Regions from separate parts of the Nesterenkonia halotolerans genome, predicted to be linked through region 3. Evidence: riboswitches for the same ligand, from Rfam matches in the RefSeq annotation. Region 3 holds a riboswitch; each other region holds the start of a gene.

Region 1 (10,540 bases), 630 kb from region 3:
TCAGCGTCTCCAGTTGCTCGTCCTCGCCACCGTTTCCTCCGCAGGCCGTGGCGAGCAGGGCGACGACGGCGGCGACAGAGACCGCCTTTGCGGCGGATCCGTGGGAGGCTACGAACGAGTGGGAAGCGGTGGTGCGGGGCATGGGAGAGCCTTTCAGTTCTTCAACGGTGGGCGACTTCGAGCGGAGCCCGAGGAGTTATGTTCAGCAAAGTTCCGTGACGAGTTCCCGGAGAGTGACGGGTCATCTGCAGGTCTACCTGAATCGACTCGGCGGAGAGGCCGCGCGGGGACAGGCGTGCTTCGTCATGCTTTGAGGAGTCAGTGGGTGTGAGAATCCACGCCGAGACCGGAGAAAAGCTCGCCGCGCAGAGCTGCAAGCTCGGCCGAGGCGCGATCTCGGGGGCGAGACCCCGGCACATTCAGCAGTCGCGCGATGGTCGCTCCCTCGGCGGCTGTGGGGTCTTGGGCGTTCTTGCCCAGCAGCAGCACGCGGTCGGCCAGCTGCAGCGCCTCATCCACATCATGGGTGACCAGCAGCACGGTGGTGCCGGTCTGTGCATGGACGTCGAGGAGCAGGTCCTGCATCTTCAGGCGAGTCAGCGCGTCCAGGGCGCCGAAGGGCTCGTCGAGGAGCAGCACTCCGGGTCGGCGAGCCAGCGCACGCGCCAGCGAGGCGCGCTGCGCCATGCCGCCGGAGATCTCCCGGGGCCGCAGTGCAGCGCGGTCCTTCAGCCCGACCAGTTCCAGGAGCTCATCCACCCGCTCGCGGCCCTCAGCCTTGGACAGGCTCCGCGGCAGGCCGAGGCTGATGTTCTTGTAGATCGAGCGCCAGGGCAGCAGGCGCGGCTCCTGGAATCCGACGGCGGTGCGCTCGTCATAGCGCTGCACCGGTGAGCCGTTGATCAGGATCTCCCCGGTGCTGCCGGTGTCGAGACCGCCGACGGCGCGCAGCAGAGTGGATTTCCCGCAGCCCGAGGAGCCCAGAATGGCGAGCACTTCGCCGGGAGCAACGGTCAGGCTGACGTCGCGCAGCACGGTGTGGTCGCCGAAGGACCGGCCGACGCCGCTGAGTCGGACATCGAGTGAGGTGTAGCCCGGCCGGCTGGATGCCACGGGTGACGCGCCGGAGGAATCGGTGGCAGCGCCTTTGGCGCTCACGTCGTCCTCGGTCAGGGTGGAGGCAGGCAAAATCATCAGAGGATACTCCCATCGATCCTGGCGGTAGCACCCGGCGAAAAGACACCTGATCCAGGTGTCCCTGCCCGGGTTGCTGCGGCGTCGACGAGCCAGATCTCTCGGCCGCTCGGGATGGTACAGCCACCAGAATACGCACAGGCGCAGAATCTGATCAAAACTGAGTTCAATGGGTGAGACAAAACGACACACAAGTTCGGTCTCGTGTCGGCGGAGGAGAGGGGGTCAGGGGCCAGGCGGGAGGGGCATCCTGACCGTTGGATCAGCGTGAGGCGCGGTGCAGCAGCTGGTCCAGGATCGGATCGTTGATCCGCCGCGCGGCGCCGTAGGCGGGGTAGTGGAACTGCATCAGGTTCGCGTAGGGATTCACGTCCAGGACCACGGCCTCCGCGGCCGACCCGAGCTCCGGTGCCAGCATGTCCACCGCAGCGGCGCCGAGGCCGGGCACCGCCAGCAGTCCGTCCACGGCGAGATCCTTGAGCTCATCGCTGAGCAGGTCCAGGACGTCCACGGTGAGCCCACCGCCGCGGGCGGTGTCCGCCGTCGGCGTCAGCAGCTGCAGGGCTCCGTGGTCAGGGACCGTCTCGGTCGTGATTCCCATCGGCGCCAGGAAGGTGTCCGTGACGCGGGGCTGCCGGGTCGCAAGATATGCATTGCTCTGCCGGCGCTGGATCTCCGCGGCGGCCAGTTCGGCGACCGTGCTCACGCCGTCGCCGATGACGTAGAACGGGATGCGAGCGATCGCGCCGACCACGGTCTCGCCGACCACGCAGGCGCGGAGGTCCAGTCCCGCACGGTGTTCCTCCACCATGATCACGTAGCGCGCGCTGGAGGTGGCCGAACGGGCCGCCATCGCGGAGGTCCACGCCTGCCGCAGCTGCTCCCGAGTGGTGATGTCCGTGGTGATGCCCCGCCCCGCGCGCCCGGCGGAGGGCTTGACCGTCACCGGGCCGTCGGACTTCTTCAGGTGCTGCACCGCGCGGGTGAACTCGGTGGGGTTGATCGCCCGTCCCTTGGGCGTGGGAACCTCAGCGGCCTGCAGGTATTTCTTGGTCATGGCCTTGGAGGCTGAGACTCGGCGTGCCTGATGGCTGACCAGAGAGGTCACGACAGTGTCCATCCCACCGACCACCATGCCGGAAAGGAAGAAGAGAACATTGGAGTCGTTGATCTTCGTGATCGTCATCTTCTTTCGCCGGGCGGCGCGGTGCAGCAGCATCTCGTGGTCCATGATGTTCTGCCAGCGGTGCAGCTGGTCGAACGCGGGCTCCAGATGTTCGGCGATGAAGCTCTCGAGCGCGCTGGGCGTGGCGCTGCGTTCCAGGGCGGGCCGAGCGGGCGGTGCCGGGGGCATGGTCTCGCTCACGGCCGTGGCGCTGTGATTATCGGGATGCACGAAGCAGGATCTCCTCAGCGATGGCTCCCGCGACGTCATGGGAATCCCCATACGCGGGGTAGTGGGCGGGGCTGATATCGGCCTCGGGCAGCACGGCCCGAACGAACGCGCCCTCAGCGGTCTCCAGGTCGATGACTTCCAGGTCGACGGCGGCGGCATTGAGTCCGGGCACTGCGGCCACGGCCTCGACGGCAAGTTCCTGCAGCGAGTCGGGGAACTCGTCGGTGAGATCGATGTGCAGACCCCCGCCGGAGATCTCCCGTGACTCACCGAGGTGCACCAGCTCGTTCGAGGCCGGGACCCGTGTGTCCACATCGGATCCCGCGGCCTGGGCGGTCGGGTCCCACTCCGGTGGAGAGGCGACCAGAGCATGGCGGCCACGAGCCACGGCATCCTGCTCCAGGAGCTCACGGAGGGTCGAGGTCCCGTCGCCGAGGACCACGGGAGACACCCGGAGCAGCGCGGCGCAGACCCGATCTCCGACGACGAAGACGCGGACGCTGTTCGCGGGAGGCGCCGGAGTCTGTGAACTCTCGTCGGCAGTCTGTGGCTCGGGTTCGGCAGCCTGCTGCTCGGCCGGCGCTTCCCCGGTCGCCTCAGGTTCAGCCCCAGGCTCGAGGGCCGCAGCCTGCGGCTCCGCAGGCTCCATCGTGACGACCTGCGGCTCCACGGGGATCTCCTGGATCTCCAGGTGTCGCCGCAGCAGGTTCGGATCAGAGGTGATGCGCCGTGCGTGGGCGCTGACCAGGGTGGTCACGGTGGCGTCCATCCCGCCGACCACCACGCCGCCGAAGACGAAGACCAGGCTGCGCTCGCCGACGGGGCGCAGCTCCACGCGACGCCGGCGCAGCGCCAGACGGATGAGCTGGTCGTGGCGCGGCACCTCGGCGAACGCGTTCATCGAACGGTTCGCGAGGGTATCGATGATCAGTCGTGCGTCGATGGTCTCAGGCGGCATAGCTCTCAGGATATAGGTTGGCCGTGGTGCCTGCCCCACGCACGGCGGGCAGGCACCACGGCCAGCTCAAGGGTTCAGCGCTCGAGCCCTCAGGCTCAGCTGCTGGAGCTCGAGCCGTTGTTCGAGTTCGAGCCTGTGGTGCCGGTCGTCGAGCCGGTGCTGGACCCGGAGGATGATCCGGTGGAGGAGGAGCCGGACTTCTGTCCTGCGGCTCCGGCCTTCTCGTTGACCTTTGCGGAGGCCTGGCCAGCCACCTTCTCTGCGGGGCCGCCGGCCTTCTTCGCGGCTTCCTCGACCCGGGCTGCGGCATCCACTGCGGCATCGGCCACGGGTCCCTTGGCGTCTTCGGCGCGCTTCTTCACGGACCCTGCCGCTTCGGAGGCGTATTTCTTGGCGGTGTCCTCGGCCTTGGTGACCTGCTCCTGGACCTTGGGGTCCTTCCACTTCTCGGCGGCGTTCTTCTTCACGGTGCTGAGCGTGCGCTCAAATTCTGCTCTGCCTCGCTTGCTGCCGATGAGGTAGCCGATGGCGATGCCTGTGCCCAATGTGAACAGTTTCATGATCAACTCCGTTCTGCCGATGACTGCAGTGTCTCTGTACTGCGTGACTGAATCGAACCTAGCCCGAACTGTGGCTCCGTGTCACGGCCATGACCGCTGAAGAGCCCTGATGCAGTCCAGTTCTGCTCCGGATGAACAACCCAGCTACTGACAGCCCCGAGCGGCCCAGCTCGCTCGCAGCTCAGCTCAGTGCAGCACCGCGGTCCGCGGATTCACCTGGTCGACGGCGCCCGGCACCGGTTCGGCGGGGTCGTTGCCGATCTGCACGATTCGATTCTGCGTGTCCACGTGGACGACCTGTGGCTGGTGCCCGGCCAACTCTGCCGCGTCGACCATCACGTAGGAGATCAGGATGACCAGGTCGTCTGGATGTACCAGGTGGGCGGCTGCGCCGTTGATGCCGATGACTCCGGTCCCACGGGGCCCGGCGATGGTGTAGGTCTCGATCCGCGCACCGTTGGTGATGTCGACGACCTGGACCTTCTCGCCCTCGACGATTCCGGCGGCGTCCAGGAGGTCGGAGTCCACCGTGACGGAACCTACGTAGTGCAGATCCGCGTGGGTGACCGTGGCGCGGTGGATCTTCCCGCCCATGACGGTCCTCAGCATGAAGGGCTCACTTTCGACGAAGCCGGCGAAGCGCCGGGATGGATGAACAGGTTCCCCATTATTCAGCGTCGACCTGCGCACGGGAATTCCCGGAGTCCCCACGGCGCCGGGCCAGCGCTGTGGTGGCCCGGCTTCCGACGTCCACCAATCCGCAGCCGATGATGATGGAGACCACCGAGGCGCTCAGCAGCTCGGTCGAGGGCATTGCGAACAGGTGATATTGCTGGGAGACCGGGACGAGGAGCACCGCGGCCAGGAGCAGGTACATGCAGCTGATCAGGGTCACGCGCAGCGGGGTCAGCGGACGCAGAGCGACGTTGAGCACCCACAGCCCCACCGCTGTCAGGCAGAGGGTCGCCGCAGTCTGGATCGCTGCGGCGGGCTCGGCCAGGTAGCGACCGAACGCGCTGACCGTGACCACGCTGAGCACGATCGCCAGTGCCGTGGGGATCGCGAAGACCACCGAGCGGCGCAGGAAACCTGGTCGATACAGCCTGGTGTTGGGCATCAGTGCCAGGAAGAAGGCCGGGCAGCCGAGCATCAGGAAGTCCACCGTGGAGAACTGGCGCGGGAGGAAGGGGAACTCCCAGAACAGCAGGCCGTACACCAGGCCCAGCAGGATGGCGTAGGCGGTCTTGGAGAGGAAGAGATGTGCCACCCGCTCGGTGTTGGCGATCACCTTGCGTCCCTCGGCAAGCACAGAGGGCAGCCGGTCGAAGCGGCCGTCCAGCAGCACCATGCGGGACACCGCTTTGGTGGCCGGGGCGCCGTCGCCCATCGCGATGCCCAGGTCAGCCTTCTTCATGGCCAGCGCGTCATTGACGCCGTCGCCGGTCATGGCCACGACATGTCCCGCAGACTTCAACGTCTCGACCATCAGTCGCTTCTGCTCGGGGGAGACCCGCCCGAACACGGAGTGGTGCTCCAGCACCTCCCGCAGCGCGGCGGGGTCGCTGGGCAGCGTGGACGCGTCCACTGCGTCGCCTTCCACCGCCATGCCCACTTCCCTGGCGACTGCTGCGGCGGTCTTGGGTGAGTCTCCGGAGATCACCTTCAGCGCCACGTTCTGCTCACGGAAGTACTCCAGGGTGGCACGGGCCTCGGGCCGGACGTTCTCCTTGAACGTCAGCAGCGCCACCGGCGACAGGTCCTGGGGGAGGCGCTCTCCGCGGCCCAAGGGTCCGGTGCCGCCAGGGACGATCGGCCCGTCCAGCGGGGCATGGGCGAGCAGCATGGTGCGCAGGCCACGGCTGGAGAGTGCATCCGTGCGGCGCAGCAGCGCGTCGACCTCAACGCCTGAGGCCACGGCATCTTGACGCAGCATCTCCGGGGCCCCGAGCACCCAGTGTCCTGCCAGGGCGCCGGAGTCCTCAGCGAAGGTCACCGCAGACCACCGGCGGGCTGAGGAGAACTGCACCTGACTGGCGGCGCGATGCCGAGGCAGCGCCCTATAGGGTGCGCGCAGGGCGGCGGCCGTGGCGTTCGCATGCTCATCGGCGCCGAAGAACGCCAGTGCCTGCTCCCATCCATCGGTTCCTTCCAGCGCGGTGGAGTCCGGGCCGCGATCCACCACCTCGGGGTGCCCGAGGGGAGTCAGCGGAGTCGCCTGGTGGAACGCGATGGTGCCGTCGGTCAGTGTGCCGGTCTTGTCCAGACAGACCACGTCCACACGGGCGAGGATCTCCACCGCGGGCTGCTCCTGGATCAACACATTCTGTTTGGAGAGCTTCACCGCGGCCACGGCGAAGGCGATCGTGGTCATCAGCGCCAGACCCTGCGGGATCATCGCCGTCACGGAGGAGACCGCCGTGACCACGGCGTCGCGCCACTGCCCGGAGGCCCAGGCCGCATTCCATCCTCCGAAGGCCTGCATCTGTCCGTTGAGCACCACGGCCACGATGGGCAGCAGGACGAGGGAGAGCCAGAACGCGATCTTCTCCAGCGCACGGCGCAGCTCCGAGTTGATCTTCTGGTAGCGCTTCGCCTCGGTGGCGAGCTTGACCGCGTGGGCGCGCTCTCCGACCGCGGTGACCCGGAACCGACCCGAGCCCGCCACCACGGCCGTGCCGGAGAGCAGCTGCTCGTCACGGCGTTTCGGCACCGCGTCGGATTCTCCGGTGAGCATGGACTCGTCCACGTCCAGGCCCGCGGAGCTGAGCACGGTGCCATCGGCCGGGACCTCATCGCCGCGGTGCAGCTCGATGACGTCGTCCAGGACGATCTGCTCACGGTGGATCTCCAGCAGCATCCCGTCCCGCAGCGCACGTACGCTGTCCTGATGCAGCAGCGCGATGGCGTCCAGCTTGCGCTTGGCGCTGTACTCCTGGAACAGCCCGATGATCACGTTGGCCACGGCGGCGACGGCGAAGAGCAGATCCAGCCACCGGCCCAGCACGATGATGGCCAGCGCGCATATGCCGATGATGAGGTTGAACAGCGTCATCAGGTGCGTGCGCAGGATCTCGGTGAGGGACCGAGAGGTGGTGCGGGGCTGCACGTTCGCCAGTCCGAGCCGGTGACGTTCCAGCACCTGGACCGAGTTCAGGCCTTCGGACTCGAGGGTTGCGGGGTCCACTGCAGACCGGGTCTCCGCGGGATCGCGGATCTCAGTCCTCTGGGCAGCCACAGGGCCAGAGTCTACCGTCCGGGCCTCTAGAGTTCGGGCGGCTCCGCGCCGGTCACCGAGACGATGAGCTCCTCGCCGCTGGCGCCGACCTCCACGTCCAGGTCGAACCCGACGTCGTGACTCTCCTGAAGGCTCTCGCCGTCGTGGAAATGCCGGGAGTCGAAGTTGATCGTGGCTTCCATCTCGGTCTCCGAGGTCTCCCAGCCATCCTCGTCGAAGCCCAGGGAAAGGTCCTCCGGCTCCGGCATCTGCCACGTGATCGACTCCGTGACGACCTGGTTCGGCGTGTTGATCCCCATCGGGCAGCCCGCCGGCATCAGCACCTGCTGGTCGGCACAGCTGGCGAGGTACTCCTCGACCTCCTCGTGCAGGACCTCTTCGGCCGCCTCGGAGGCCTTGAGGTCGAGCGTGATCTGGTGCGCCTCCGCCTCGCCCTGCGCGCCGGCCTCCTGGACCACCACATAGCGCGCGGTGCCCACGAGCCACTCGCTGTCCACCGCGATCTCCACGACGGCGGGGACGTAGGAGCGCAGAGTGGCGGTGTCGTCGACGAGGTTGACCGGCTCTCCGTTCACGTCGATCTGTGCGATGCCGCCCGCCGCGGCGCCCGGCACATCGATCTGCAGCTGGCTCATGGCCCCGGAGGTCAGCTCCCAGTTCTTGAAGACGGCGAGGGTGGACTCATGCGATTCCATCGGCAGCCGCGTCTCGTAGTTCTCGCCCTCCACCGCGAACTGCATGACGGCATCGCCGCCGCCCTCGGGGTCCTCCCCGAAACGAGGATCCTCGATCGCGGTGCTGCTGGCCTCCAGTGGGGAGCCATCGAGCAGGACGCTGTCCACGTTGTCCTCACCGCCGGTCTCCAGACCCTCGGACTCAAAGAATCCCAGCGCCTCGGAGCCGCTTCCGCGGCTGATCGAATCCCAGTACTCCTGGGCGGTGTGGCCAGGCGTGTAGATCTTCTCGCTCACCTGCCAGATGGCCGCACCGCCGGCTGCCAGCGCCATGATCAGCGCCGCCACCCAGGCGAAGAGGACCACGCGGGAGGCGTGCGGCGACTGCTCCGAGTCGTTCTTCGGGGGTGGGGGAGGGGCCTGCGACATAGGGGTCAGCCTAGCAATGACCCGGCGAGCCGATGACCTCCCAGCTCAGCCCAGCAGCACGGCCACGAGCACCACCACCGGGATCGCCGCGATGGTGGTCAGCAGGACCGTGTCGCGCGCGATGACCTCCCCGGCCTGGTAGCGCACGGCGGCGACCAGCACGTTCTGTGCGCTGGGAAGTGCCGCGAGCACGACGGCGGCCAGCACCTCTGGGCCGTCGAGACCGAAGAGCACCTCGGCCAGCAGCCAGGCCAGCAACGGATGCAGGATCAGCTTCAGTGCGGTGGCCAGAAGCACATCACGACGTCGGTCGGCCCGCTTGTCCAGGGGATGGCTGCCGACCAGGGCGAGCCCGAAGGCCAGCAGCATCAGCGGGATGGAGGCGCCTGCCACGATCTCGATGGATTCCTGCACCGGCCCCGGGAAGTGCCAGTCCTGCCAGGAGAAGATCAGGCCCAGCAGGGCTCCGAGGATCATCGGGTTGACTGCCGACTGCGCCAGGCTCCGCAGGGTGGAGGTCCGCGGGTGCGGGCGCACCCGGGAGGTGCCGCCCTGATCCCTGCCGAGCAGGTCCAGGGCGGTCACATAGATCGGGGTGTAGACGGCGAGCTGGAACATGATGATCGGCGCCGCCAGGGCGATGTCTCCCAGCACGTAGGCTGCGATGGGGAAGCCGAGGTTCGCCGCATTGACCAGCGAGCCGCTCATGCCGCCGATCATCAGATCGGAGCCGCTTCGGCCCTTGAGCAGCACCAGGCGACCCAGCAGGATGTACACGCCCAGAGTCGTGAGTGCGCCGATCGCGGCGATGAGGAACTGCGGGCCCAGCACCTGGCTCATCGAGGAGTCCGAGATGGTCACGAACAGCAGGCAGGGCGAGGCGACGAAGAACGCGACGCGACTGAGCACCACCCGCGCGTCCGAGCCCAGCACGCCGAAGCGTCCGATGATCCAGCCGACCCCGATGATCAGCCAGATGACCAGGAAACCAGACAGGACCGCCCCCATGTCTCTCCCTTCGGCTGCGCAGCGTAGATTCAGCTGCTCACTCTAGCCGGGCGGGAAGAGGGTCGGGGGCGGTCCCGAGGAGTTGTGCAGACATGCCCGCGGCCGAGCGACCGCGAGCAGTCAGCTCACTGCTGTGCTTCAGCGTCCTCTGCGGGGCTGATGAAATCGGTGCGGATGCGCTCCACGCCCTCGGCGGAGATCTGGAAGCCGTGCTCCTGGCCCGCGTCGATCATGATGCCGGCACCGGTGATGGACTGAACGACCGCCACGCCTGGGGCCTCGACCGCATGCGGTGCGTGCTCCTTATAGTCATCGGGGATGTTCTCGCTGGTGCTGAAGAGCGCGATCAGCGGGTTCCCCTCATTGTCCTGAAGTGTCAGGGGGTTCACCGACCCGGTCTCGTCGGTGACCTCCTCTGGACTGAGGAAGTAGACGCTGCTGGTGAGGAACGTGCGAATGATCTCGCCGGCCTGGGCCTTGCCGTCCTTGCCCTCGATCAGGATCTGCTCGAGCGTGGCGGAGGAGCCCGCCGTCTCGGCGTCCTGCTGGGGAGTCTGCTCTGGCTGGGTATTCGGGGTCTCAGTCATGCCTCTACGCGATCACGGACGCGCGCAGAATGCAATGCGGGCGGGCCTGCACACCAGAGCCCGCAGGGCAGCCGGTCCGTCGGGGTGCGGTATTTTGAGCAGGTGCTGCTATCTGATCGAGACATCCGAGCCGAGATCGACGCCGAGCGGATCAAGCTGGACCCGCTGGACCGTTCGATGATCCAGCCCTCGAGCGTCGACGTGCGCCTGGAGCGCATGTTCCGACTCTTCGACAACCACAAATACGCCCATATCGACCCCTCTCTGGACCAGCCGGATCTGACCCGACTGGTGGAGGTGGACCCTGATGAACCCTTCATCCTGCACCCGGGGGAGTTCGTGCTCGGCGCGACCTACGAGACGGTCACCCTTCCGGACGACGTCGCGGCTCGGCTGGAGGGGAAGAGCTCACTGGGACGCCTGGGCCTGTTGACTCACTCCACCGCCGGCTTCATCGACCCGGGGTTCTCGGGCCAGGTCACCCTGGAGCTGTCGAACA
Region 2 (10,540 bases), 640 kb from region 3:
GTCAGTCACCCGCTCACGCTCGTTCCCTGCACGATCCAGAGGGGGTTCACCGTCGTTCCCTGAGCCGAGTTCGGCGCGTCAGTTCGGAGGGTAAGCCTGAGGCAGTAGTTCACCGTGTTCCCGGCATTCGCCTCCAGGGTCTGTGAAGTAGTGGAGGATGTGCCCAGCGGGCTAGAGGCTGGAACGACCCCAGTGCCGGACGACTGACTGAATACATCGGCGTTGCAGGTCGTGCCAGAGATATGGCGCACGGCATACCTGTACTGGTCTGCCGCCCCGGTGGTCTGCGCGGCACCCTGAAACTGGACGCTGCCGGGAACTGACCCTGCCGCTGTTCTTACTTGAAACAGGGCGTAGGTGTGCCGTCCCGGAAACATCGCGTCCTTATTGGAGTCGTAGACCAATGACTTTGGCGTTTCAGTGGTGGTAGCGCTGAAGCCCGAGCTGTCGCCGCCGTTGCTTTCCAGAGCAAAGCTGGCCGCCGTGATGCTGCCTTGCGCGTATTCATTGTCGTTCCAGGCCGCCAGAGTGGTTGAGGCACCTATGCCGAGCACGAGTCCCGCAGCGAGGAGCGCGCGAAGTCTCCTTGAACGGTTTTGCATGGCCCGCTCCCTGGGGTGTTCTTGGTGCCGAATGTGCGCATCACCAGCTGAATAAGTCCCGGTGCCCATCAGCTGCGTACGAGTATTCCGCGAGCAACGGTCAGGCGTCGTCGGAGACTGCCAGGAACTCCCATGTCGCGGTGGCACTTGCCGATTCAACGAGATCGCTATCGTCCGCCGACACGACGAAGCAGAATGAGATGGTCTCTCCCGCGACGTCATCACCATTGGACTCGAGAGGGATTGCCTCAGCGAGTGGCACCGGCCCGGGCGCCAGACTGCCCGACTCGGCGATGGGTGTGCTCTCAGAAACTCCGCCCGAACTGCAATCGGATGTGCGGTGCAGGGAATACGCCAAGAACTCCGTGTTCTCGCCCTCCGCGGCAAGCTCGACACCCTCTGCCGCCTCAATGCTCCCGTCCACGGTGGTGTCTTCGTCTAGGCGCACGTGGAACGGGGCGTACACGGTCTCACCCGGGACGATGTTGCCTGCGTCGAATGTCAGCGCGGCGACTTCATCTGCTTCATTCACGTTGTGGTCTGTGAAGGATGATGGGTCGTCCTCGGTGGAGCCCACGAGGTTGAAGTTTCCTGCGGTGAAGATACCCTCGGCAAACTCAGAATCATTCCAGGCGGCGAGCGTGACAGCGGCACCGATGCCGAGCACAAGTCCTCCTGCGAGCACAGCCTGGACCTTCCTTCTGCGCTGCGGCACGTTCTGATGAGGCGTGTTCTCCGGCATTTGTCTCCTAGCGGTCTTAGTGGGGTGGCGACTACTGGGAGAAATAACCTGTTGAGGATTAGGTCATAACTGCTGAACATTAGTGCCTCGTGAGCAGTTAACGTAGTAAATGGTGGTGCGCAATTCAAGAGTTTTCCGAAAGAAACTCGAAGATAGTTACCGCGCGGTACCTCCAGAGGCGAACAAGGCTCAGACGCGCGAATGTGGGCGCTTGGCCCGAGCCGGATGGTCAGGTGACGAAGTGTCAGTCAAGCATTGGGCCGGGCTGGCTGGCGCGGGTGGTTTACCTTGCGTGGCCGCGCACTCCGCCCCCCCATTGCAGATGTGTGGCTTGTGCGGCCTATGTGCGTTGCGGCGACGGGCTTTGATCTGAAATTCCTGGATTCAGGATTGAACTGGGCGCACCGTGCTTAGCGCCGCCAGCGTAATCTGACAAGCGCAGTGATAAGCCGACAACGAGAGCCGTACTGTGAGCGGAGTTACATTCACAATATTGGAGGACTCTTTGGGCACTGAAGGTCCTCGCGTCGGACGCGAGCAGGAGCTTGCGCTGGTCCGACAGTCTGCACTCCTGGCGGCGGCGCGCCGGGCGCAGGTCGTCTATCTCGAGGGTTTTGCGGGCGTGGGCAAGGGGACGCTCCTTCGGGACGCGTTCGCGGACTTCGAGGACTGGCGGGAGATCGTCGTCGTCCTGGACCAGGCGCAGAGTGAGATCTCCGGAGATCTGCTGCGTCGGCTCGTGCTTCCACCTGAGACGCAGCTGCGCGACCAGAGCGTGGACGAGCTCGTGAGCGAAGGCCTGCAGCGGGCACAGACCCTGCGTCGTCCGACGGTGATCGCGCTGATCAACACCCAATGGATCGACAGTGAGTCGGCTGAGGCTCTTCTGCGCATCTGCACCCTGCTTCGAGACGCGCCAGTCCTGGTGGTGATGTCTGGACGCCCATCCGCCCGACCGGAGGTCAATCGGCTCAGCGCTTTCGCTCGGAACAGCCCGAACGGGACTCATATCCGGGTCGACCCGTTCCGTCCAGCCGAGACGAAAGAGCTCCTGGCGCAGTATCTGACCACTCCGCTGAGCGCCGGCGTGGTCGACACGGTGCAGGCGCAGACCGCCGGCTACCCTCTGCTGGTGCACGAGGTGGGGCGCCACCTCTCGGCCACTTCCATCGGTACCCGACGACTGGCCATGTCGATCAATGCGACGAAGGCCGGACCTGCAGCTCAGTGGATGCGGCGAGCATTCGAAGAGGCTCTGGTGCCGCTGAGTGAAGAGACGAGAGAGGTGCTGCGCCTCCTCGCCGTCTCTTCCGTGCCACTGGCAAAGCATCAGATCGCCTTCGCGCTGGATTCTCCTGCGGACCTTTCCGACGTCCTGGAATCAGGTCTGGCGGTCTGGCGAGAGGTTGTTCGGATACAAGATTCGCAACGGTCTCATCTGTGAAGCGCTGCTGGCGCTGCTGTGTCCCACGGAGTTTATGGAGCTTCACAGGAAACTGATAGGCATCGTCGATGGTGTTGCTGCCCTAACCCACCGCGTGGAGATCGCCCGAGTCCTGCCCGACTCTGAGCCCATCAGTGAGCTGATCCACGATCTGCGCGATGCCGCCGCGGATTCCCTCCTGCGCGGTGACCTGGAACAGGCGTTCCAACATTTCCTCGCCGTGACGAGCCTGAAGGCTGACGCGCAGGCACTCCAGGATCTGTTGTACTTCGGAGCGATCCTGGGGCACCTCGATTGCTTCCCGCCGTATGAGTCATCGCTCCGATGCCTCAAACCTGGTCCACTGTGACAAGGCGGGCTCGCACTCGTGGCGCTGGACCGCGACAACCTGCCGGAGGCCGTCGCAGCGCTGGAACGGCAGACCCGAGTCGAGCCCGAGGACCCCGCGGCACTGGTCTTCGCACAGGCCGTCGCCCTGGTGGCGGCGGACCTGGGCATCATGGGCACTCCTGGCCGCGCCGAGGCCGCAAAGCGTGAGACGCTGCGCATGCTTGCGGTCAGGGAGCAGCATCTCGACCAGCGCCTGGCCGCGCAGGACCATGGTGATGCACCTCGAGAGGCGATGGAATGGGAGCGAGCGCATGCGGCTGGTTTGAGCGCCTTCATTCAACTATGGCAGGTCTTCGATGCTCAGGATCCTCGCACGGTCCAGGAGGCCGAGGCTGAAATTTCTCACGAGATTCAGAGACTCGAGCAGATACCCAACTCCGAAGCCTTCCAGGTGGGTCTGAAGTCGGCGAGAGGCGCCAGGCGTCGCTATCTCGGCGACCCGGTCGGGGCGTATGCGGACCTCTCCGGTGTCATGGCGGTGACCCCTGACATGAGGTTCTTGACCTTCGCGAAGGCCCAGTTGGCTCGGGTGTTGTTCACGGCTGGACTCTGGAAAGAGGCGATGGACGTGGCGGTAGCCGCGACGGACAGCGCACTGCTGAGGCGAGAGGATGCCACGGCGCTTGTCGCCTATCTGACCTGGGCATTGATACCGATCAGCAGAGGTCGCTCCGCCGACGTCGCCCCCATGATCGAAGAGATCTCGGCTGTGCGCAAGGACGCGGGGGTGCTGGTGTCTTCTGCGCTGGAACACCTGTACGCCTGGACGGCCGTGGTGGATTCCGATCACGCGCGCGCCGTGCGGCACCTGCTGCGACTTCGTGATGAGGCCGGTGGCTGGATGAACGTCGAAATCGACGCGGTGCTGTTGCTGGTCCGTGCGGCCTACTACGCCGGACTGAGTTCCATGATCCCCTCGGTGCAACGCGTCGTCCAAGCCGGTGACTGCCCCGTCGCGCCGCAGTTCGAGGGGTCGGTCGTGGACTATATGGAAGGCTTCCAAGCCTGGGGGAGGCACGACCCGACCGAAGCCATGCGACGATTCGCGCGGGTCGACGAGTGGCTCGAAGCCCAGCCTCCGATGCACCTGACGCAGCAGACCTCTGATGCCGGTGGGTTCCGGCTCTTCAGAGCCTTCACATACCTGGATATGGGTGCGCTGGTCATCGCCTATCCCCAGGAGCTGAAACGGAATCGCGTGACCGTGATCGAGGGGCTTGAGTGGTCCATCGCGCTGTTCACCCGCGTGGGTTCGCCGGGGCTTCTGCAGCTGGCCTTGGAGCAGCTCTCTGCGCTGAGGCCACGGTTGGACCGGCACGCTCCGCTCAAACGGGTCCCGCCCGTCCAGGGGCCGTCTCCGGCGATGACACCGGCGGGAATCATCCCCACTCTGAAGCCGGAGACGCTCCGCGAGAGCGTGGCGAACGACCACACCGGCCCTCTGGACGGGCTGTCGGGGCGGGAGCGCCAGGTCGCTGTTCTGATCGCTGACGGATGGACCAATAAGGAGATCGCCGAGGAACTGGGGGTCTCCGTGCGCACCATCGACTTCCATGTGCGCAATGCGCTGACCAAGTTCGATGTGAGCTCCCGCGACGAGATCCGACACCGGCTGCGCCACGGGACAGCCGGCGGCTGAGGTCGACGGCCGCCGGGCGCCGGGCGCCGTTCAGCGCAACGTGACTCGGGCCCGGCAGCCGCACTCAGCCGTCGAGGATCTGCCGCTTCGCCGAGATGACCCCGGTGTTGAAGCCGGAGAGGTGCAGGTTGCCGTGGAACCGGCCGTGCTCGATCTTCATGCAGCGGTCCTGCACCGCGTTGAGCCCAGCGTCCTGAGCAAGCTGCATGGCTTCCTCGGAGCTGATCCCGAGCTGCGCCCAGATCGTCTTCGCGCCGATCTCGGCAGCCTCCTCCGCGATGGCGGGAACATCCTCGGGGCGGCGGAAGATGTCAACGATGTCCGGCACCTCGGGAAGGTCCTTCAGCGAGGCGTAGACCGGCTGGCCCAGCACCTCTTGGAGCCGCGGGTTCACGAAGTAGACCGTGTAGCTCGAGGAGCTCATCAGGTAGGTGGCCACGAAGTAGCTGGCGCGCGCGGGCTTGTCGGACATGCCCACGATCGCCACGGACTTCGCGCTGCGCAGCAGCTGCAGGCGACGCGAGGGCGACGGCGCGGTCCAGCGGCCATGGGGATGTTCGGCCGTGGCCTCGTCGTCGTTGGTCAGGGTCTGCTCGCTCATCACTTGTCTCCTTCGACTGCGGTGCTCAGCGCCTGGTCCAGGTCCCAGATGATGTCATCGACGTCCTCGATGCCCACCGAGATCCGGATCAGGTCCTCCGGGATGCCGGCTGCGCTCATCTGCTCCGGGGAGAGCTGCTGGTGGGTGGTGGATCCCGGGTGCAGGATCAGGGTGCGCACATCACCCACATTAGCCAGGTGACTGGCGAGCTGCAGGGCCTCGATGAAGCGGGCCCCGGTCTCCCGGCCGCCGCGGATGCCGAAGCTGAAGACCGAGCCCACGCCCTTGGGCAGCATCTCCTTGGCGCGGTCATGATCTGCATGGGAGGGCAGACCCGCGTAGTTCACGTAGTCCACGCGCTCATCGGCTTCGAGCCATTCCGCCACCTTCTGGGCGTTGGCCACGTGCTCGTCGATCCGCTGGGGCAGGGTCTCGATGCCCTGGATCAGGTTGAACGCCGCCTGCGGGCCGAGGGAGGGTCCGATGTCTCGCAGCTGCTCGGCGCGCAGCTTGGTGAGGAAGCCGTATTCGCCGAAGTTGCCCCACCAGGAGAGTCCGCCGTAGGAGGCCACGGGTTCGGTCATCGCGGGGAAGTTCCCGTTGTCCCAGGGGAACTCACCGGATTCCACGATGACCCCGCCCAGGGTGGTGCCGTGACCACCCATGAACTTGGTGACGGAGTGGATCACGATGTCCGCGCCGTATTCGAAGGGGCGGATCAGGTATGGGGTGGTCAGCGTGGAGTCCACCACCAGCGGCACGCCGTGCTGATGTGCGACCTCGGAGAGTCCGCGCAGGTCAGCGATGTCCGAGCTGGGGTTCGCGACCACCTCGGTATAGACCACCTTGGTGTTCTCCTGCATCGCGGCCTCATAGTCTGTGGGCTCCAGCGAGTCCACAAAGGTGGTCTCGATCCCGAACCGCCGCAGCGTGACATCGAGCTGGGTGATGGTGCCGCCGTAGAGCTTGGAGCTGGCCACGATGTGATCCCCGGAGCCGCACAGTGCCGCGAAGACCAGGAACTCAGCACTCATCCCCGAGGCGGTGGCCACCGCACCGATGCCGCCTTCGAGTGAGGCGATCCGTTCCTCCAGCGCGGAGACCGTGGGGTTGCCGATGCGCGAGTAGATGTTGCCGTACTTCTGCAGCGCGAAGAGGTTCGCGGCGTCTGCGGTGTCCTTGAAGACGAAGGAGGTGGACTGGTGGATGGGCACGGCACGCGAACCGTAGACGGCATCGGGGACGGCCCCGGCGTGCAGGGCGCGGGTGCGGAAGCCGAACTGGCGATCGCTCATGGAGCTACCTCTTCTTTTCTCGGCGCGGTCCCGCGCCGTTGGCAGATCTCTTCAATTTTTGGAACACAGGGTTCATTCTGCAGGCTTGTGGTGTCCCCGAGGGTCTCACCGTCATGCAGCTGGGTCAGCAGCCGGCGCATGATCTTCCCGGAACGGGTCTTGGGCACCTCTGGCACCGGGATCACGCTGCGCGGCTTTGCCACCGGACCGATCACCTCGCCCACATGGCTGCGCAGGGCGCCGAGCAGCTCACGCTCTGCCGCGCTTCCGGCTCCACCAGCGGCTTCCAGGCGCTCGCGGGCCGCAGTGGTCAGCACGGTGAAGGCGACGGCGGCATGCCCGGTCATCTCATCAAAGACCGGGCAGACCCCGGCCTCGACCACATCGGGGTGGGAGATCAGCGCAGATTCGATCTCGATCGTGGAGAGCCGGTGCCCGGAGATGTTGATGACATCATCGATCCGGCCCAGGATCCAGAGGTCTCCGTCCTCATCCTTCCGTGCGCCGTCGCCCGCGAGGAACCAACCCTGATCAGCGTATTTCTCCCAATAGGAGGTGAAATAGCGTTCGGGATTGCCCCAGACCGTGCGCGCCATCGACGGGCCGGTATGGGTGAGCACGATATTTCCCTGGGTTCCGTGGGGGACGGTTCGGCCGGCATCATCGACGACGGCTGCGCCCCAGCCCGGCAACTCGCGGCTGGCCGCGCCGGGCTTGAGCTGCGCGTCCTCCGGACGCGGGGAGAGCACCGTGGAGCCGGATTCGGACTGCCACCAGGTGTCCACCATGGGAAGTGCGGGTCTTCCGGCGTCGTCGGTGGTGTTTCTGCCGATCTCGCGGCGGATCCAGTGCCAGGCCTCGGGGTTGACGGCCTCGCCCACGGTGCCGGCGAGCCGGATCGAGGAGAGGTCGTACTGCGCCGGAACGCCCTCGGGGAACCATCCCATCAGTGAGCGCACCAGGGTCGGAGCGGTGTAGTAGGTGGTCACCCTGTGCCGTTCGATGATCTCAAAGTGGCGTCCTTCGTGCGGAGTGTTCGGCGTCCCCTCGAATATCACCTGGGTGGCGCCAGCGGCCAGCGGACCGTAGATCTCATAGGTGTGTGCGGTCACCCAGGCCAGGTCAGCCGTGCACCAGTGGACGTCATGGGTGCGCCGGGCCGGATCCGGATGGGCGAAGAGCCGCAGGTAGGTGTAGAGCGCTCCGGTCAGGTAGCCGCCGGTGGTGTGGACCAATCCCTTGGGCTTGCCGGTGGTCCCGGAGGTGTACATGATGAACAGCTCGGTCTCGGCCTCGAAGAACTCCGGGGCATGCTCGGTGGAGGCAGTCTCCACCACCTCGTGCCACCAGAGGTCACGCCCAGGCGTCCACTCGATGGGGGAGTCGGTGCGGTTGATGACCAGGACGTGCTCAAGGTTCCCGCCGTGCTCGGTGGTCGCCTCGGCCACGGCGGCGTCGGCATTGGCCTTCACCGGGACTGCCTTGCCGCGGCGGAACTGACCATCCGTGGTGACCAGCAGCTTCGCCCCGGTGTCCTCCACGCGGAACTTCAGCGCCTCGGCGGAGAAGCCTCCGAAGACCAGCGAGTGCACCGCACCGAGCCGGGCGCAGGCCAGCGTGATCACGATGGTTTCCACCAGCACCGGCAGGTAGATGACCACACGGTCGCCACGAGTGATGCCCATGGCGGTCAGCGCATTGGCCGCCTGATTGACCCGGCGGCCCAGCTCGGCGTAGCTGACATCCTCGCGGTCACCGGGCTCGCCCTCGAAGTGCAGCGCGATCGTCTCGCCGCGCCCGGCGGCGATGTGGCGATCCACGCAGTTCACGGCCGCGTTGAGCGTCCCACCCTCGTACCAGCCGATCCTCGGGCCGCGCTTGGTGGTCGGGTCGGGCGGAGTCCAGGTGTGGGTGTTCTCCCACGGTGTGGCCCAGTCGAGCAGGGTGGCGGCCTCGGACCAGAACGCCAGGCGCTGGTCCTCGTCAGTCGGGTCGGCCCAGCTGTGGACATCTGCGACCAGCGGGTCTGCGGGGAACACAGCGCGCTGCGCCGTCGAAGAGGGCGCGGCTGTGTCCAGGGCAGGGGAGCGCGAGGTGGTCAACGAGGGGTCCTTCAGGGTCAGCTCAGGGGGGTCAGGGTCTTGAACTCGTGCTGGTGGAAGACCAGACCGGCGGCGTCCTCGGTGAATCCCAGATCCAGGATCTCCAGCACGATGATGTCGTGGTCACCGGCCCTGACCTGGTCGTAGATACGGGTGCGCAGCCACATCGGCACGCCTTCGAGCAGCAGGGCGGAACCGTGGAGCTGGTACTCCACCCCGGTGAAGCGGTTCGCGCGGTCCTTCGAGGCGATCTGCCGGCAGAGCCCGTTCTGATCCCGGCCCAGCACCGAGATACCCAGCTCACTGCCGCTGCGCTCGAGTTTGGGCCAGGTGGAGGAATCGTGCTGCACCGCGAGGGTGACCAACGGCGGCTCCAGGGAGACTCCCACCGTGAAGGTGGACGCGATGATCGCCTCGGGGGAGCCGTCGACCTCCGCGCCAACCGCGACCACGCCTTGCGGGAACTGAGCGAGGGCATGGCGCAGCGCAAAAGAGTCCACGCGAGATGCGGCTGCAGGATCTTCGAGAGTACGAGCAGGGACAGACATATTGATCAACTCCATCGGTCCTGGCGTTAGCACCCGGCATATCCGGGTTGCTGCGGCGTCTCTGAGCCAGATCTCTCAGCCGCTCGGGATGGCTACAGGTTCAAAGCTACGGGCTCGCACCGTGGAGCAGCAAGATTTGTTCGCACTGTGAGACGCCGTATGACGTCCGGAGCCTCCCGGCAACCTAGTGTGTTCAGGTCCGTGAATGAACACACGACGACATGTGAAGTCATGACCATTTGACGAAACAGCATGCTTGTCCTCTATATTTGAGCCCATCACCATCCAGAGCGACTGAGGGATCTGGCCCGTCGACGTCGCAGCAACCCGGGATTGCCGGGTGCTACCGCCAGAATCGATGGAGGAAAGTATGAACATACATCTGCCTGTCTCTGCTGAGCTTCGAGACGCTGTGGAGCGCGCCGGGCTCTCTGCCCTGGATCGTGAACGCCATAGGGAACTGGCCCGTGAACAGGTGCGCACCCTCGCCGACGCCGGCATCGGTCGGCTCCGACTTCCGTTGTCCTCCGGGGGCAGCGGGCTGGACTGGGTGCAGACCAGTGTGGTGCTCCTGGAGCTCGCGGCGCAGGACAGCAATCTTCCCCAGGTGCTGCGCGGGCACTTCGCGGTGGAGGAGGACCTGCTCTGGCGCCCGGCGGGGGAAGAGCCTGTGCAGGGCTGGCTGGCGCGTCTCGCCGCCGGTGAGCTGGTGGGCAATGCGTGGACCGAACCTGGCAAGGGCGGATTTCACCGTTCAGGGACGCTGGTCAGCGAGACTTCCACAGGACCGGTGGTCAACGGAGTGAAGTACTACACCACCGGGGCGATCTTCGCGGACTGGCTCGATGTCACAGCTCGGGACGCCGACGACAATGAGCTTGCGGTGCTGGTTCGTCGGGACCAGCCCGGTGTCCAGATCGAGGATGACTGGGATGGATTCGGTCAGCGCACTACAGGTTCAGGGACCGCACGGCTCTCCGATGCCGCGGTGCAGACCTCGGAGCTGCGTGGACTCACGGACCGCTTCCCCTACCAGACGGCCCTGTACCAGCACATCCTGCTGATCGTCCTGGCCGGGATCGTCGAAGCCGCAGCGCGAGACGCGGCCGCACTGCTGCACGAGCGTCCCCGCACCTATACCCACGCCAACACTCGCACACCCCGCACGGACCCCCAG
Region 3 (10,540 bases):
CCCAGACGATCGACTGTCCGATGCCCAGGGTCAGGATCGCCAGCAGCGGGCGCAGCGCATTGGGCAGGATGTGTCGGCTCAGGATCCGCCAGGGTGAATGCCCCAGCGCCTCAGCAGCCTGGACGTAGCCGGAGTGGCGCACCGCGAGGATCTGTCCGCGCACCATGCGGGTGTAGCCAGGGGCGGTCCCCAACCCCACGGCCAGGATCAGCGTGGGCGCCGAGGGCCCGTAGATGGTGATGAAGACCATGGCCAGCAGCAGGGTCGGGAAGGCGAAGAACACTTCGAGTCCCCGGCCGATGAGCGCATCCGCCCATCGTCCGCCGAGCCCGGCCCAGGCACCGAAGAGCAGGGCCAGTCCGACGCCGATGCCGGTGGCCCCCAGTCCGATCAGCAGAGACTCTCCCGTGCCGTGGACCATCCGGGAGTAGAGGTCACGTCCGGACTGATCCGTGCCGAACCAGTGCTCCCCGTTCGGCGCTGCCAGCGGTGACTCGAGCTGGATGGCGCGGGGATCGTGAGTGGCCAGCAGCGAGGGCGCGAGGCTGGCGGTCAGCAGGAGCAGCGCGACGATTCCGGCGATCCAGACGGTCAGCGGGACCTGACGGAGTCTGCTCTTGGGTCTGCGGGACTGCAGCGAGGAGTGCAGCTGAGAGGCCGCCGTCGTCGGCTGGCTTGTGCTCGGCTTGGTGTCTGACGCTGGGTTCAGGGTGGTGGTCATGGGTTTCTCCAGTTCTGACTCAGTGAGTCAGTTTCAGGCGCGGATCGACAAGGACATAGGCGGTGTCCACCACCAGGTTCGCGATGACGTAGATGAGCGCCACCAGCATCACGACGCCGCAGACCACCGGCAGGTCGCGCCCGTTGACCGCGTCGACCAGCACCCCGCCGAGGCCTGGCCGGGAGAAGACGTTCTCCGCGATCACGGCCCCGGAGAACAGCGACCCGATGGCCCAGCCGGTCAGCGTGAGTCCGGGCAGCAGCGCGTGGCGCAGCACGTGTCTGATCCGCACGGCGGTGTCGCTCATGCCGCGGGCCCGCGCGGTGAGGACGAAGGGCTCGTCCAGGGTGCGTTCGAACTCGGTGCGCATGGTCTGGCCCAGGAAGCCGGCCAGCGGGATGCCCAGGGTCAGCGCGGGAAGCACGAGCCCGATGAGCCCCTCTCCCCCGACCACCGGGAACAGTCCCAAGCCGAGAGCGAAGACCACCAGCAGGATGATTCCCAGCCAGTACTGCGGCAGCGCGGCGGCGGCGGCTTCGAACCCTGAGAACAGCCGGGACACCCAGCCCACGCGGCGTGCGGTGAGCACCAGCAGGACCAGTGCCACGGCCCAGGCGACTGCCAGGGAGGAGAAGGTCAGGATGACGGTCGGGGCGATCTGGTCCCCGATGACGGTGGTGACCGGCTGCAGCAGCTGGTAGGAGACGCCGAGGTCTCCGCGGAGCAGGCCGCCCAGGAAGCTCAGGTACTGGACGAGCAGCGGGTCGGTGAAGCCGAACATCTCATTGATCGGCGCGAGCTCCTCGGCGGAGCGTTCCTGGACCTGGCCGGTCTGCTGGTTCAACAACATGGTCGCCCGGTCCCCCGGAAGCAGCGCCTGCATCAGGAAGGTCAGCGAGGCGGCGGCCCAGACGACGACGGCGGCCGCTCCGAGTTTGCGCAGAAGCAGGCTGAGGATCAGCGCCGGTCGGGTGCGCTGCCGCGGGGACTGTGATGGTGGTGGCGCGGGTGTGGCCTGGAGGGGCTCGGTGAGCACGGTGGAGGGGGTCAGAGTCATGGGTCAGCCCTCTTCTTCTGTGGATTCTTCGGCGTCGGATTTATCAGCACCGGATTCATCGGTGACGAAGTAGGCGTCGTGGAAGACCGGTGAGCCTTGGGACTCCTCGAGCCAGACGCCGGCGAGTGAATCCGAGACGGCGATGGTGTTGGTCTGGGTGTAGAGCCCGATCGCCGGGGCGAGTTCGCTGAGCTGGTGCTGCGCGTCGGAGAAGTGCTCGGCGACCTCCTCCGAGGTCGGGGCCTGCAGCGCCTGCTGGATGGTCTCGTAGACGCCCTCATTCACCAGGAACGTGGTGTTCGCACCGTTGGGCGCCTCTTCGGTCCCCGGGCGATAGTTGATGTTCAGGATCCCGGCATGGGGTGAGGTCCAATAGCCGACCTGGGCGTCGTAGGCATCCGGGCCGGAGAAGGCCCCGGAGGAGTTCTCCGAGGGGGTCAGCGGGCGCAGCTGAATGTCGAAGCCGGCGGCGCGCGCCTGTTCCTGGAAGTTCTGGATCGCGGTGTTCCCGTCGGGGGTGACGATGGTGTTCAACCCGTAGGTGAAAAGCACCTCCAGGCGTTCGCCGTCCTTGATCCGGGTGCCGTCCTCGGCGCGCTCGGTCCAGCCGGCCTCGTCCAGGAGCTCATTGGCGCGGTCCAGATCGAAGGGATACTCGCTGGCCGCCTCGGCGTCGTAGGCGGGGGTGCTCTGCGAGAGATACCCGCTGGGCTCGAAGGGGACGGTGCCCAGGAAGGCGGATTCGATGTTGGCTTCCCGGTCGGTGGCGAAGCTGAGGGCCTGGCGGACCTGCTGATCGGTGAAGACGCCCTTCTCGGTGTTCAGGTTGATCACCACGGGACGGCCCGGGGTGATGTACTGCTCGAAGTCGAACCGCTCCTTGGCCTCGGCAATGTTCACCGCAGGGATCTCGCCCACGGCGTCGCTCTCTTCGGAGAGCAGCGAGCCGTAGCGCGAGGTGTTGTCCGGGATGAAGCTCCAGCGGATGCCCTCCACGTAGGCCGGGCCCTGGTGCTTGGCGTTCTCGGGGGCGGAGTTGTAGTCCTCATTGCGGGCGAACTCGAGGTACTGCCCGCTCTCCCAGGCCTGCACGGTGAAGGGCCCGGAGCCGATGGGGGCGCGGCAGTTCTCCTCTGCGCTGCGGTTCTCCAGCGCGGTGGGTGACTGGATGCCGAAGTAGGACTGGGAGAGCGTGGAGAGGAAGGGCGAGAACGGCGCGGAGAGCTGGATCTCCACGGTGTGCTCGTTCACGGCAGTCGCGTCTTCGTAGAACCCGCCCAGGTGGGCGGCGGCGGTGCCGTTGCCGCCGTCGAGCCAGGAGTCGAAGTTGTACGCCACGGCCTCGGCGTCGACCGGGGTGCCGTCGGTGAAGGAGACGTCTTCGCGCAGGTCCAGGGTCCAGACGAGCTGGTCCTCGGAGACCTCCCAGTCGGTGGCGAGCCAGGGGACGATCTCGCCGTCGTTGTCCTGAGAGACCAGTGAGTCCAGGATCTGGCGCGCGGTGAAGTTCTCCTGAATCCAGCCTCCGTAGACGCATTTGGGCTCTTGGAGGTGGCCGTATTCGATGATGCCGCCGGACTGGGGTTCACCGGTGGGCTGCCGCTCGGCGACCTGTTCGGTGCTTACCAGGCCGGAGGCGCTGCCGCAGCTGGTGAGGACGGCGGCGCTGAGCAGTGCTGCTGCACCCATGGGAAGTCTGGATCTCCACTTGTTTATGGGTGCGTTCGGGGAGGGCGGGGTGGTCATGGGGCTCCTTCTCGGAGTGGTTCAGAGGGGAAGAATGGTGGCGCGCAGCGCTCAGACGGTGGCAGGGACCTGGGCGAATGCGCCGCGGTAGCGCGCACCGGGGTGGGTCTCCGGCAGGCGGTCGCGGCCGAACAGTTTCTGCCGCAGCGTGCCTGGGGTGTATTCGCGCTGGGCCAGTCCGCGCTCGCGCAGGACGGGCAGCACCTTGTCGGCGAACTCCTGGAAGGAGCCCGGGATCACCCAGTTGACGACGTTGACCCCGTCCACCCCGGCGTCCTGCCATTGCTGGAGCTGATCCGCGATCTGTTCCGGGGTGCCGACGATCCGGTTGTTGCGGTTGGAGCGCCAGGCGATGTCGGCCACCAGCGGCTCTCGGTCCGTGATGGTCTTGGACGCCCATTCGGTGAACCCGCGCCGGGTGTTGGTCTGCACGTCCTTCAGCGGAGTCTCCGGCGGGTAGACGCGACCCTCTGGGTCCACCAGCGCCGAGTGCGCGAGGTAGCCGTCCAGCGAGGCGAACTCTTCGGCTTCGGTGAGCTTGCGCTGCCCCTCTTCCTCGGTGTCCCCGATGATGAAGCTCAGCCCCTGGAAGAACTTGATGTCCTCAGGGGCCCGTCCGGCTTCGACGGCGCGGGCGCGGGTGTCTTGGATCTGCGCTCTGGCGACTTCTGGGTTCGGTGCTGCAAGGAAGACCGCTTCGGCGTTGCGGGCGGCGAAGTCGCGACCGGAGGCGGAGGAGCCGGCCTGGAAGAGGACCGGGGTGCGCTGCGGGGAGGGTGAGGGAAGGTGGGGGCCCTCCACCGAGTAGCGTTCGCCCTGGTGGTAGATCTTATGCACCTTGGCGGGGTCCGAGTACTGGGAGCCGGAACGGTCCTTGATGACCGCACCTTCGTCCCAGGAGCCTTCCCAGAGCTTGTAGGTCACGTCGACGTACTCTTCGGCCCAGCGGTAGCGCTCGGAGTGTTCGGTCAGTCGTGGCATTCCGTAGTTGCGGGAGCCGTTGTCCTGCATGCCGGTGACGATGTTCCAGGCGATCCGCCCCTTGGAGATGTGATCCAGTGTGGAGATCTGCCGGGCGAACTGGAACGGGTGCGACTGGAAGACGTTGGAGGTGGTGGCCAGGCCGATGTTCTCCGTGACCACTGCGAGGGCACCGAGGAGCACCGTCGGGTCGTTGGAGGGGATCTGGAGCCCCTCGTTGAGGTAGACCGAGTAGTCGGCATCGGAGTCTCCGTAGTGGCCGGAGACATCGGCGAAGAACATGGCGTCGAACTTGGCGTCCTCGAGGATCTTGGCCAGGTTGATCCACGTGGCCACATCCGTGAACTCGGTCTGCTGGGCGTCCTCTCGGCGCCACTGACCGTGGTGGATGTGGCTGTTCGTGTTCATCACGAAGGCGTTGAAGTGCAGCGGGGTGCGTGCGGAGTTCTGCTCAGGCATGAGGTATCCACGTCTCTCTTTGACCGTGGCACTCCTGCGTACTCCGAGGGAGCTGGCGCAGGGGCACCGTACTTGCCCGGGCGGTTGCGACACCGGGCCGAATCATCACCTGGAGCACCCCACTACGGTGAGAGGGTTGCTGTCCGGACAGCCAGGGCTGTGGTCCGGAACTCGTGATTCTGTGGTTCAGCTTAGAGCGCTACAGAGCTGAACACAAGTGATGAACATAGTGATTGACATAAATGGAAACGCGTCATCAGTGTTGGGCTCGAGCCGGCGAGACGGCTACACAGGACGGTTGAGTCCGTCACCGTCCCACGTCAGGTCAGCGTTTGTCCGGATGAGGAGCACTTCGAGGCCGGGTGTCTGCATCAGCTCGCCGATGAGTTCGCTGGTTCCCGCCACCAGCGTCGAGTCGCAATCGATCTCTGTGGCGAGCACCCAGGAGTGATCGTCTGGCCACAGGAGGCTGGGCGACTGGACCCACTGGGGGTGCTCGGCCCACGGCGCCCGTGCAGGCCAATCAGGGTCGGAGAAGTGCTCTGCACCGGCCTGAAAGAGGAAATAGTGCCGCCCGGTCTCTCCATGGAGGTCGAACCGCGGACCGGTCGCGATCTCAGGGGGAAGCACGCCAGAGCCTGGTTTCGGCGTATTCCAAGCGATCGTCGGGAGAGTCCGCTTCACCAACCGGAGGATCCTCCTGCTGAACCTGCGGGCGGCAGCAGCCCTCCTACGAAACGACACCGCGGCGCGCCACACAACTGCCTCGGCGTGGTGGTCAGCCGAAGAGCCGTCACCCGTTTCGACCACCATGAACTGCACCCCAGCCGAGCTCACGAGGCCACCCCATCCTTCCCAGACAGCAGCAATACCGGCATCGGGGGTCGCAGTATGCCGGGCAAGCACGCGGGCGAGGACCGAGAGCGACCTCGCCTCGAGGCTTCCCATAGATGGAACACCGTAGCGCCACCCATCAGGAGCGACAGCCTCCTGCGCGTCATCGTGGAGGGACCGCTGCAGGCGTGCGTACTGGGCTTCTGAGTGCATGGTGGTGCCGAACGCTTCCGCGACGCTTGCCCAGGTGGTGCGCTCCGTTTCAAGTGAAGCGTCGATGTCCGAGGTGCCTTCAAAGTAGGTCGCCTCGTCAACGCCGAGCCATGTCTTGGCAGCCACCGGGCGGTCACGCTCGAGAGGGTGAAACACTCGCGCATACATCTCGTAGCCGCGAGGCACTATCGACAGAACACTGCCGAAGGGCTCAGCCTCCATGGGACGAAGCCATTCACCGCGTCCTACATCAGGCACGTACCGGAACTCCCCCGACATGCTCAGTTTCCCTGCGGAGGTTGTGAGACCTCGACGTGGATCTGGACGTCCACGCCATCCGTCGCGTCTTCTGCAGCCTCCGTGTACTCGCGAACCTCGTCTTCGCTGATCTCCTCCTCCGGGTCCCAGATCGTCACCTCCAAGACGCCATCCTGGGAGGAATACGCGGCACCTTTGACCTGCGGGAGATGACTCATCGACTGCAGCGCCTCCTCTTCCACGCTCTGCGGTTCCGGCGGCCCGCCTGAGCACGCGGTGAGCAGCCCGGCAGCGGTGGCGGTAAAGATCGCTAGTGGCGCGACTCGCCGTCGCATTCGTGTTGACCGTGCACTCATGCTTCAGAATTCCTCCGTCTTCTGGGGAGGCCTCGAACCAAACTCATACAGCAGCGGCGCGTGATCGCTCAGCTCGTCGGCCGGCGCTCCCTCGATCACATCGGCGCGGGTCAAGGACTCGTATAGAACATCATCGAGAAAAGCATGATCCAGCTCAAAGGGTGCTGTTCCCGACGACAGATAGGTCCGGACTTCATCGGAATGGAATCTGCGCATCGCGTCTCGCCAGCCGTGACTGTCTCTCATCTGGAAGAACTCCCTGTTGCCCGGGGCCGTTTTGGGCGCCGTGTTATCGAAGAGTCGGGCAACGTTCCAGTCCCCGGCGAAGATGAAACGGTCGCTCTGCACCTCTTGAAGCATGAGGGCAGCCAGATCATTGTGACCAGCGCGATCCCTGGATGGCCGACGCGCTGCAGCACTGTCCGTGTCAGTCACCGTGGAGGGCGTATCCGAACCGGCCAACGCATGCACGGAGGCGAGAGTCAGGAGGCCGTAATTCTCCAGATCGACTACGCCAGTCGTGACATAGCCTCTAAACGCTTCCCAGAGATGCTCATGCTGGGCGGGAACCTCCGGTCCAGAACGCAGCCCGAACTCCTTCTTGGCCAGAATCGAGCTTCCCCCTACCCGGCTGCTGCGCGGTACACCGTTGATGTCGTAGCGACCGGACATCCATTGCGGAGCCAGAACATTCAGGTCTGCAGGTTGGCATTCCTGCAGCAATGCGAGGTCAGGGGCAAGCGCCGCCAAGAGAGCCCACTGACGACGTCGGTTCTCCCGTCCTCGAAACTTCCCCGGCTTCATGTACGCCATGTTCCACGAGACCACGCGCGTCTCTTTCACCTCTCATCTGCTGCCGGGTCACGTCGACTGCTTTGCGTCCCCGGTGGGCTCAGGTCGACCTTCATCCAGGCGAGCTCTTCGTGCCGATCCGCCACCACACTGATGAAATCGTCCTGTCGCGGTTGGCCGAACGCCAGGCGGTACACCCCCACTGTCCTGGTGAGTCGCCGCTGGTGTCCGACCTCGCGACTGAACGGGATCGCGGGGATATACCGCTCCACCGTCGCCCCACCTGGAGTGGTGTGCAGCCAGTACGGCACCAGCTCGGAGATGCCCTGCGCGGTGGACTGCACCACGGCGGCGTCGAACGCTCCCTGCCATGGATCTTCCGACTCCCCCAGCACCGCCAGATCACCGAAGTCTTCGGCAATGTTCTTCCGGACCGCGTGGCCCTTGTACCGGTGCACTCGACCTTCTCGTTGTTCCATGTCCACGGGATTCGAAGGAAGATTCCAGTGCACCACCGCATGACTGTAGGGATGGAAGTCCAGCCCCTCCTGCCCCACGGACGTTGACGCCAGGACAAAGGGCCTAAACGGCGAGTTGAACGCTCTGCGGACCGAGGACTCACGGTGGAAGGTCTTGTCATCAGCTGCTCTGCGACCCCCATACCGTGCGGCAAAATGTGTGCTCATACGGTGCTGATGCGAGTAGATGCGGGGCCCGTCTACCTCGAAGGTCTCAATCTCATTGACGGTGCTGCGCAGACCAAGCGCCTCGATGACAGCCATGGAAACTCCGGCCACTCGTTCGGCAGGATCCTTGTTGGACAGTCCTTCTGACTCGACCAGCACATGGACGAACTCGTCTAACACTGATTGCAGGCCCCCATCGAGAGCATGTTGGAGCGCATCACGCCAGTAGGCCCGGTCTCCGGAAGACCGGACGACTGGGACGACCTCAGGCCGGTTGAACAGCAACCTCAAGGCCCGGGCGATGCTGAACGCAGCCACGCTACGGTCTTTCACCTCTTCGGCCGAGTGATCTCCTGCGATGCGCGTCAAGGCGCGCATCGCACTGGTTCCAAACCCTCCCACGCCGAGCTCCGCCATCCGCCTTGGCAGATCCACAGGGGGACGTCCCAGATTGTCCGGCAATCTCTGCGTCTCATCGAGGTGAAGCCGAGCCGCACGGGAACTGGCGGCCTGCCCGGCATGCTCCTCTCCCTCGAGCAAGCCTTTAGGCAGTCCCCAGAGGAACTCACGCATCGCTCGCGCGAGCGCGTCAGCTGCCGCCGGATCTCGACGCCGGTCCAGCAGCATCGGAGCCGCCCAGTACCAGCGGGGGTCTTCGGCGCCCAAGTCGTCTACCGTCGCCAAAGATTCCGGGAGGAGTTCAGCCAGAAGGCTTCGGACTCCCTGCTCGGCGATGTCGAGTACCTCCTGCTGGGGAAGGTCGCGTCGGCGCACGTGCCTCGCGACCGCCAAGGGGTCAGTGACGCGGGTCAGCTCAGCGAACGGATACGTCAACGACCAGGTCGGCATCGACATGGGACGGTCCTCGGTGATCTTCAAGGTGAGCGGCGCAACGGCTCGGAGCTGATCGTCGTACCTCCGTGGATCCGATGCTGAACTCGTGAGAGCGGCTGACGCGAGCTCCTTCTCGCGGCTGCGCCGGTCTGCTTCGTAGCTGAGCAGGGTCGAAATGGCTTTAGGCACCACCGTCCACGCAGAGAACACCAGCCGTTTGGTGAAGGACCCGAGTCCCGTATGGGAGAACGGCCCGCTGGGGCGGTAATAGGACAACGACGGCGGCAGCCAGAGGACATCGGCAGCGCCTGACTTGAATACATCTTCCTCGAGTGATCTCAGCTTCGCGTTCCCAGGGTCGAGTTTCCTGTAGTCCCGGATGACGCGCCAGTCCAGCAGTCCTGAGGCACTGGACAGGGTTCGAGCCAGGGTGGGGTCGCCCATATCGACGCGATCATGAAAGTTCTTGCGGAGCATGTACGAGTCGCGCTCCATGAGGTTGAGCGGATATGGACTGGAGCGCCAGTACTCAAGGGCGTCGCGTGAACCGACATGTTTGGCCACGCGATCCAGAGTGACCCAGGAACGCAGGTCTTGTGGCGTGACCTGCGGCTCCGGCAGGTGACGCAGCTTCACCATCGCGTCGGCCTCGGTGGTGAATGCGGTCCGCTCGGTGCGACACATGACCCGGCGCAGCTCGCTCTCCACTGCATCCTTGGCCTCCGCGGCCAACGCCGTCTCCGCCGGATCCGAGGTAAGCCGCTCCATCGCTCGGCCCATCGTCTTCAGTTGTGACTCCACCCGAACCGCTCGGGGTGGCCCGGCAAGGAATTCAACGGTCTTGATGAAGTCGCGGTAGTGGTCATCGCCGTCCTCGTCGTCGTGCAGCGTATACATCTTGTAGGGGGTGGCGGAGAGCATCAAGATCTTGGCCTTCTCCTGGTTGAACATGCGTTGCGCCAGCTTCGCCCCGGGAACGTCCGTCTCTGCGGGCGCGTCGAGAAGATCTTTGAAGCGTTGAAACTCATCAAGGATCACGAGATCCGGCGACAAGAGGTCCAGGGCTATCTCGGACACTGTTGCTCGGAGGCGCGCTATGACGCGCATGCGCCGCTCCCGTAGGAGCGCATCAGGGTACCATGCCGTCGAGCGCCTCAAACTCTGCGGCACACTCCGTGACCTCGTCCAACAGCCCTCTGCCGTCTGGCCCTCGGCGCACCCGGCATTCCTGGATAAAGGTGTCACAGGTGCCTCTGTCCAATTCCTGGACGCTGAAGGTGTCGAATTCTCGGTCGAAGTTGTCCCGTCTCATCTCGCCGCGGAACATCTCTCGCCACGAATGATTTTCCGCTGCTTCAGGCACTCCACCTTGGACGAGCATATGCAGAATCAAGAGTCGTTCATCGCCGCGTCCGAGCCGGTCTCCCTGGGTGAACGACGTCCCAGTGGTGAGGGCAATGAAGTTGACCTTATTGCGGCTGAGGGGACCGGTGACGCTGGGTAGCAAAGTAAGTCGGTCAGCGTGACGGACCTGGTGGGCTCCGACTGAATTGAGCCGGGCGAGGTTTTGCGCAGCGATCTGTGCATTAGTACAGATGTAAAC

What was found. A riboswitch is a leader RNA that binds a small molecule or an ion and turns the genes downstream of it on or off. The one in region 3 is predicted to bind S-adenosylmethionine.
Region 1: linked by a shared signal. The riboswitch ahead of H4W26_RS07250 (ABC transporter ATP-binding protein) and the one ahead of H4W26_RS04355 (LLM class flavin-dependent oxidoreductase) in region 3 are both predicted to bind S-adenosylmethionine.
Region 2: linked by a shared signal. The riboswitch ahead of H4W26_RS07270 (acyl-CoA dehydrogenase family protein) and the one ahead of H4W26_RS04355 (LLM class flavin-dependent oxidoreductase) in region 3 are both predicted to bind S-adenosylmethionine.

The regions. Positions count from the first base shown of each region.
Region 1 is NZ_JADBEE010000001.1:1,573,161-1,583,700, reverse strand. It holds gene H4W26_RS07255 (aliphatic sulfonate ABC transporter substrate-binding protein) at 1-142, opposite strand, end outside; gene H4W26_RS07250 (ABC transporter ATP-binding protein) at 319-1,194, opposite strand; SAM riboswitch class I at 1,204-1,315, opposite strand; gene H4W26_RS07245 (ATP-binding protein) at 1,457-2,590, opposite strand; gene H4W26_RS07240 (hypothetical protein) at 2,577-3,548, opposite strand; gene H4W26_RS07235 (hypothetical protein) at 3,644-4,108, opposite strand; gene panD (aspartate 1-decarboxylase) at 4,295-4,717, opposite strand; gene H4W26_RS07225 (HAD-IC family P-type ATPase) at 4,776-7,343, opposite strand; gene H4W26_RS07220 (hypothetical protein) at 7,370-8,446, opposite strand; gene H4W26_RS07215 (AEC family transporter) at 8,492-9,454, opposite strand; gene H4W26_RS07210 (SseB family protein) at 9,580-10,041, opposite strand; gene dcd (dCTP deaminase) at 10,144-10,540, shown strand, end outside.
Region 2 is NZ_JADBEE010000001.1:1,587,480-1,598,019, reverse strand. It holds gene H4W26_RS07315 (SipW-dependent-type signal peptide-containing protein) at 6-602, opposite strand; gene H4W26_RS07310 (SipW-dependent-type signal peptide-containing protein) at 703-1,344, opposite strand; gene H4W26_RS07305 (AAA family ATPase) at 1,850-2,788, shown strand; gene H4W26_RS07300 (hypothetical protein) at 2,871-3,077, opposite strand; gene H4W26_RS07295 (helix-turn-helix transcriptional regulator) at 3,156-4,817, shown strand; gene H4W26_RS07290 (CoA-binding protein) at 4,882-5,418, opposite strand; gene H4W26_RS07285 (O-acetylhomoserine aminocarboxypropyltransferase/cysteine synthase family protein) at 5,418-6,713, opposite strand; gene acs (acetate--CoA ligase) at 6,710-8,752, opposite strand; gene H4W26_RS07275 (flavin reductase family protein) at 8,833-9,363, opposite strand; SAM riboswitch class I at 9,372-9,458, opposite strand; SAM riboswitch class I at 9,642-9,728, shown strand; gene H4W26_RS07270 (acyl-CoA dehydrogenase family protein) at 9,734-10,540, shown strand, end outside.
Region 3 is NZ_JADBEE010000001.1:946,110-956,649, forward strand. It holds gene H4W26_RS13675 (ABC transporter permease) at 1-721, opposite strand, end outside; gene H4W26_RS04345 (ABC transporter permease) at 741-1,778, opposite strand; gene H4W26_RS04350 (ABC transporter substrate-binding protein) at 1,782-3,467, opposite strand; gene H4W26_RS04355 (LLM class flavin-dependent oxidoreductase) at 3,576-4,964, opposite strand; SAM riboswitch class IV at 5,028-5,143, opposite strand; gene H4W26_RS04360 (hypothetical protein) at 5,250-6,233, opposite strand; gene H4W26_RS04365 (hypothetical protein) at 6,293-6,625, opposite strand; gene H4W26_RS04370 (endonuclease/exonuclease/phosphatase family protein) at 6,629-7,468, opposite strand; gene H4W26_RS13980 (helicase-related protein) at 7,465-10,014, opposite strand; gene H4W26_RS04380 (hypothetical protein) at 10,067-10,540, opposite strand, start outside.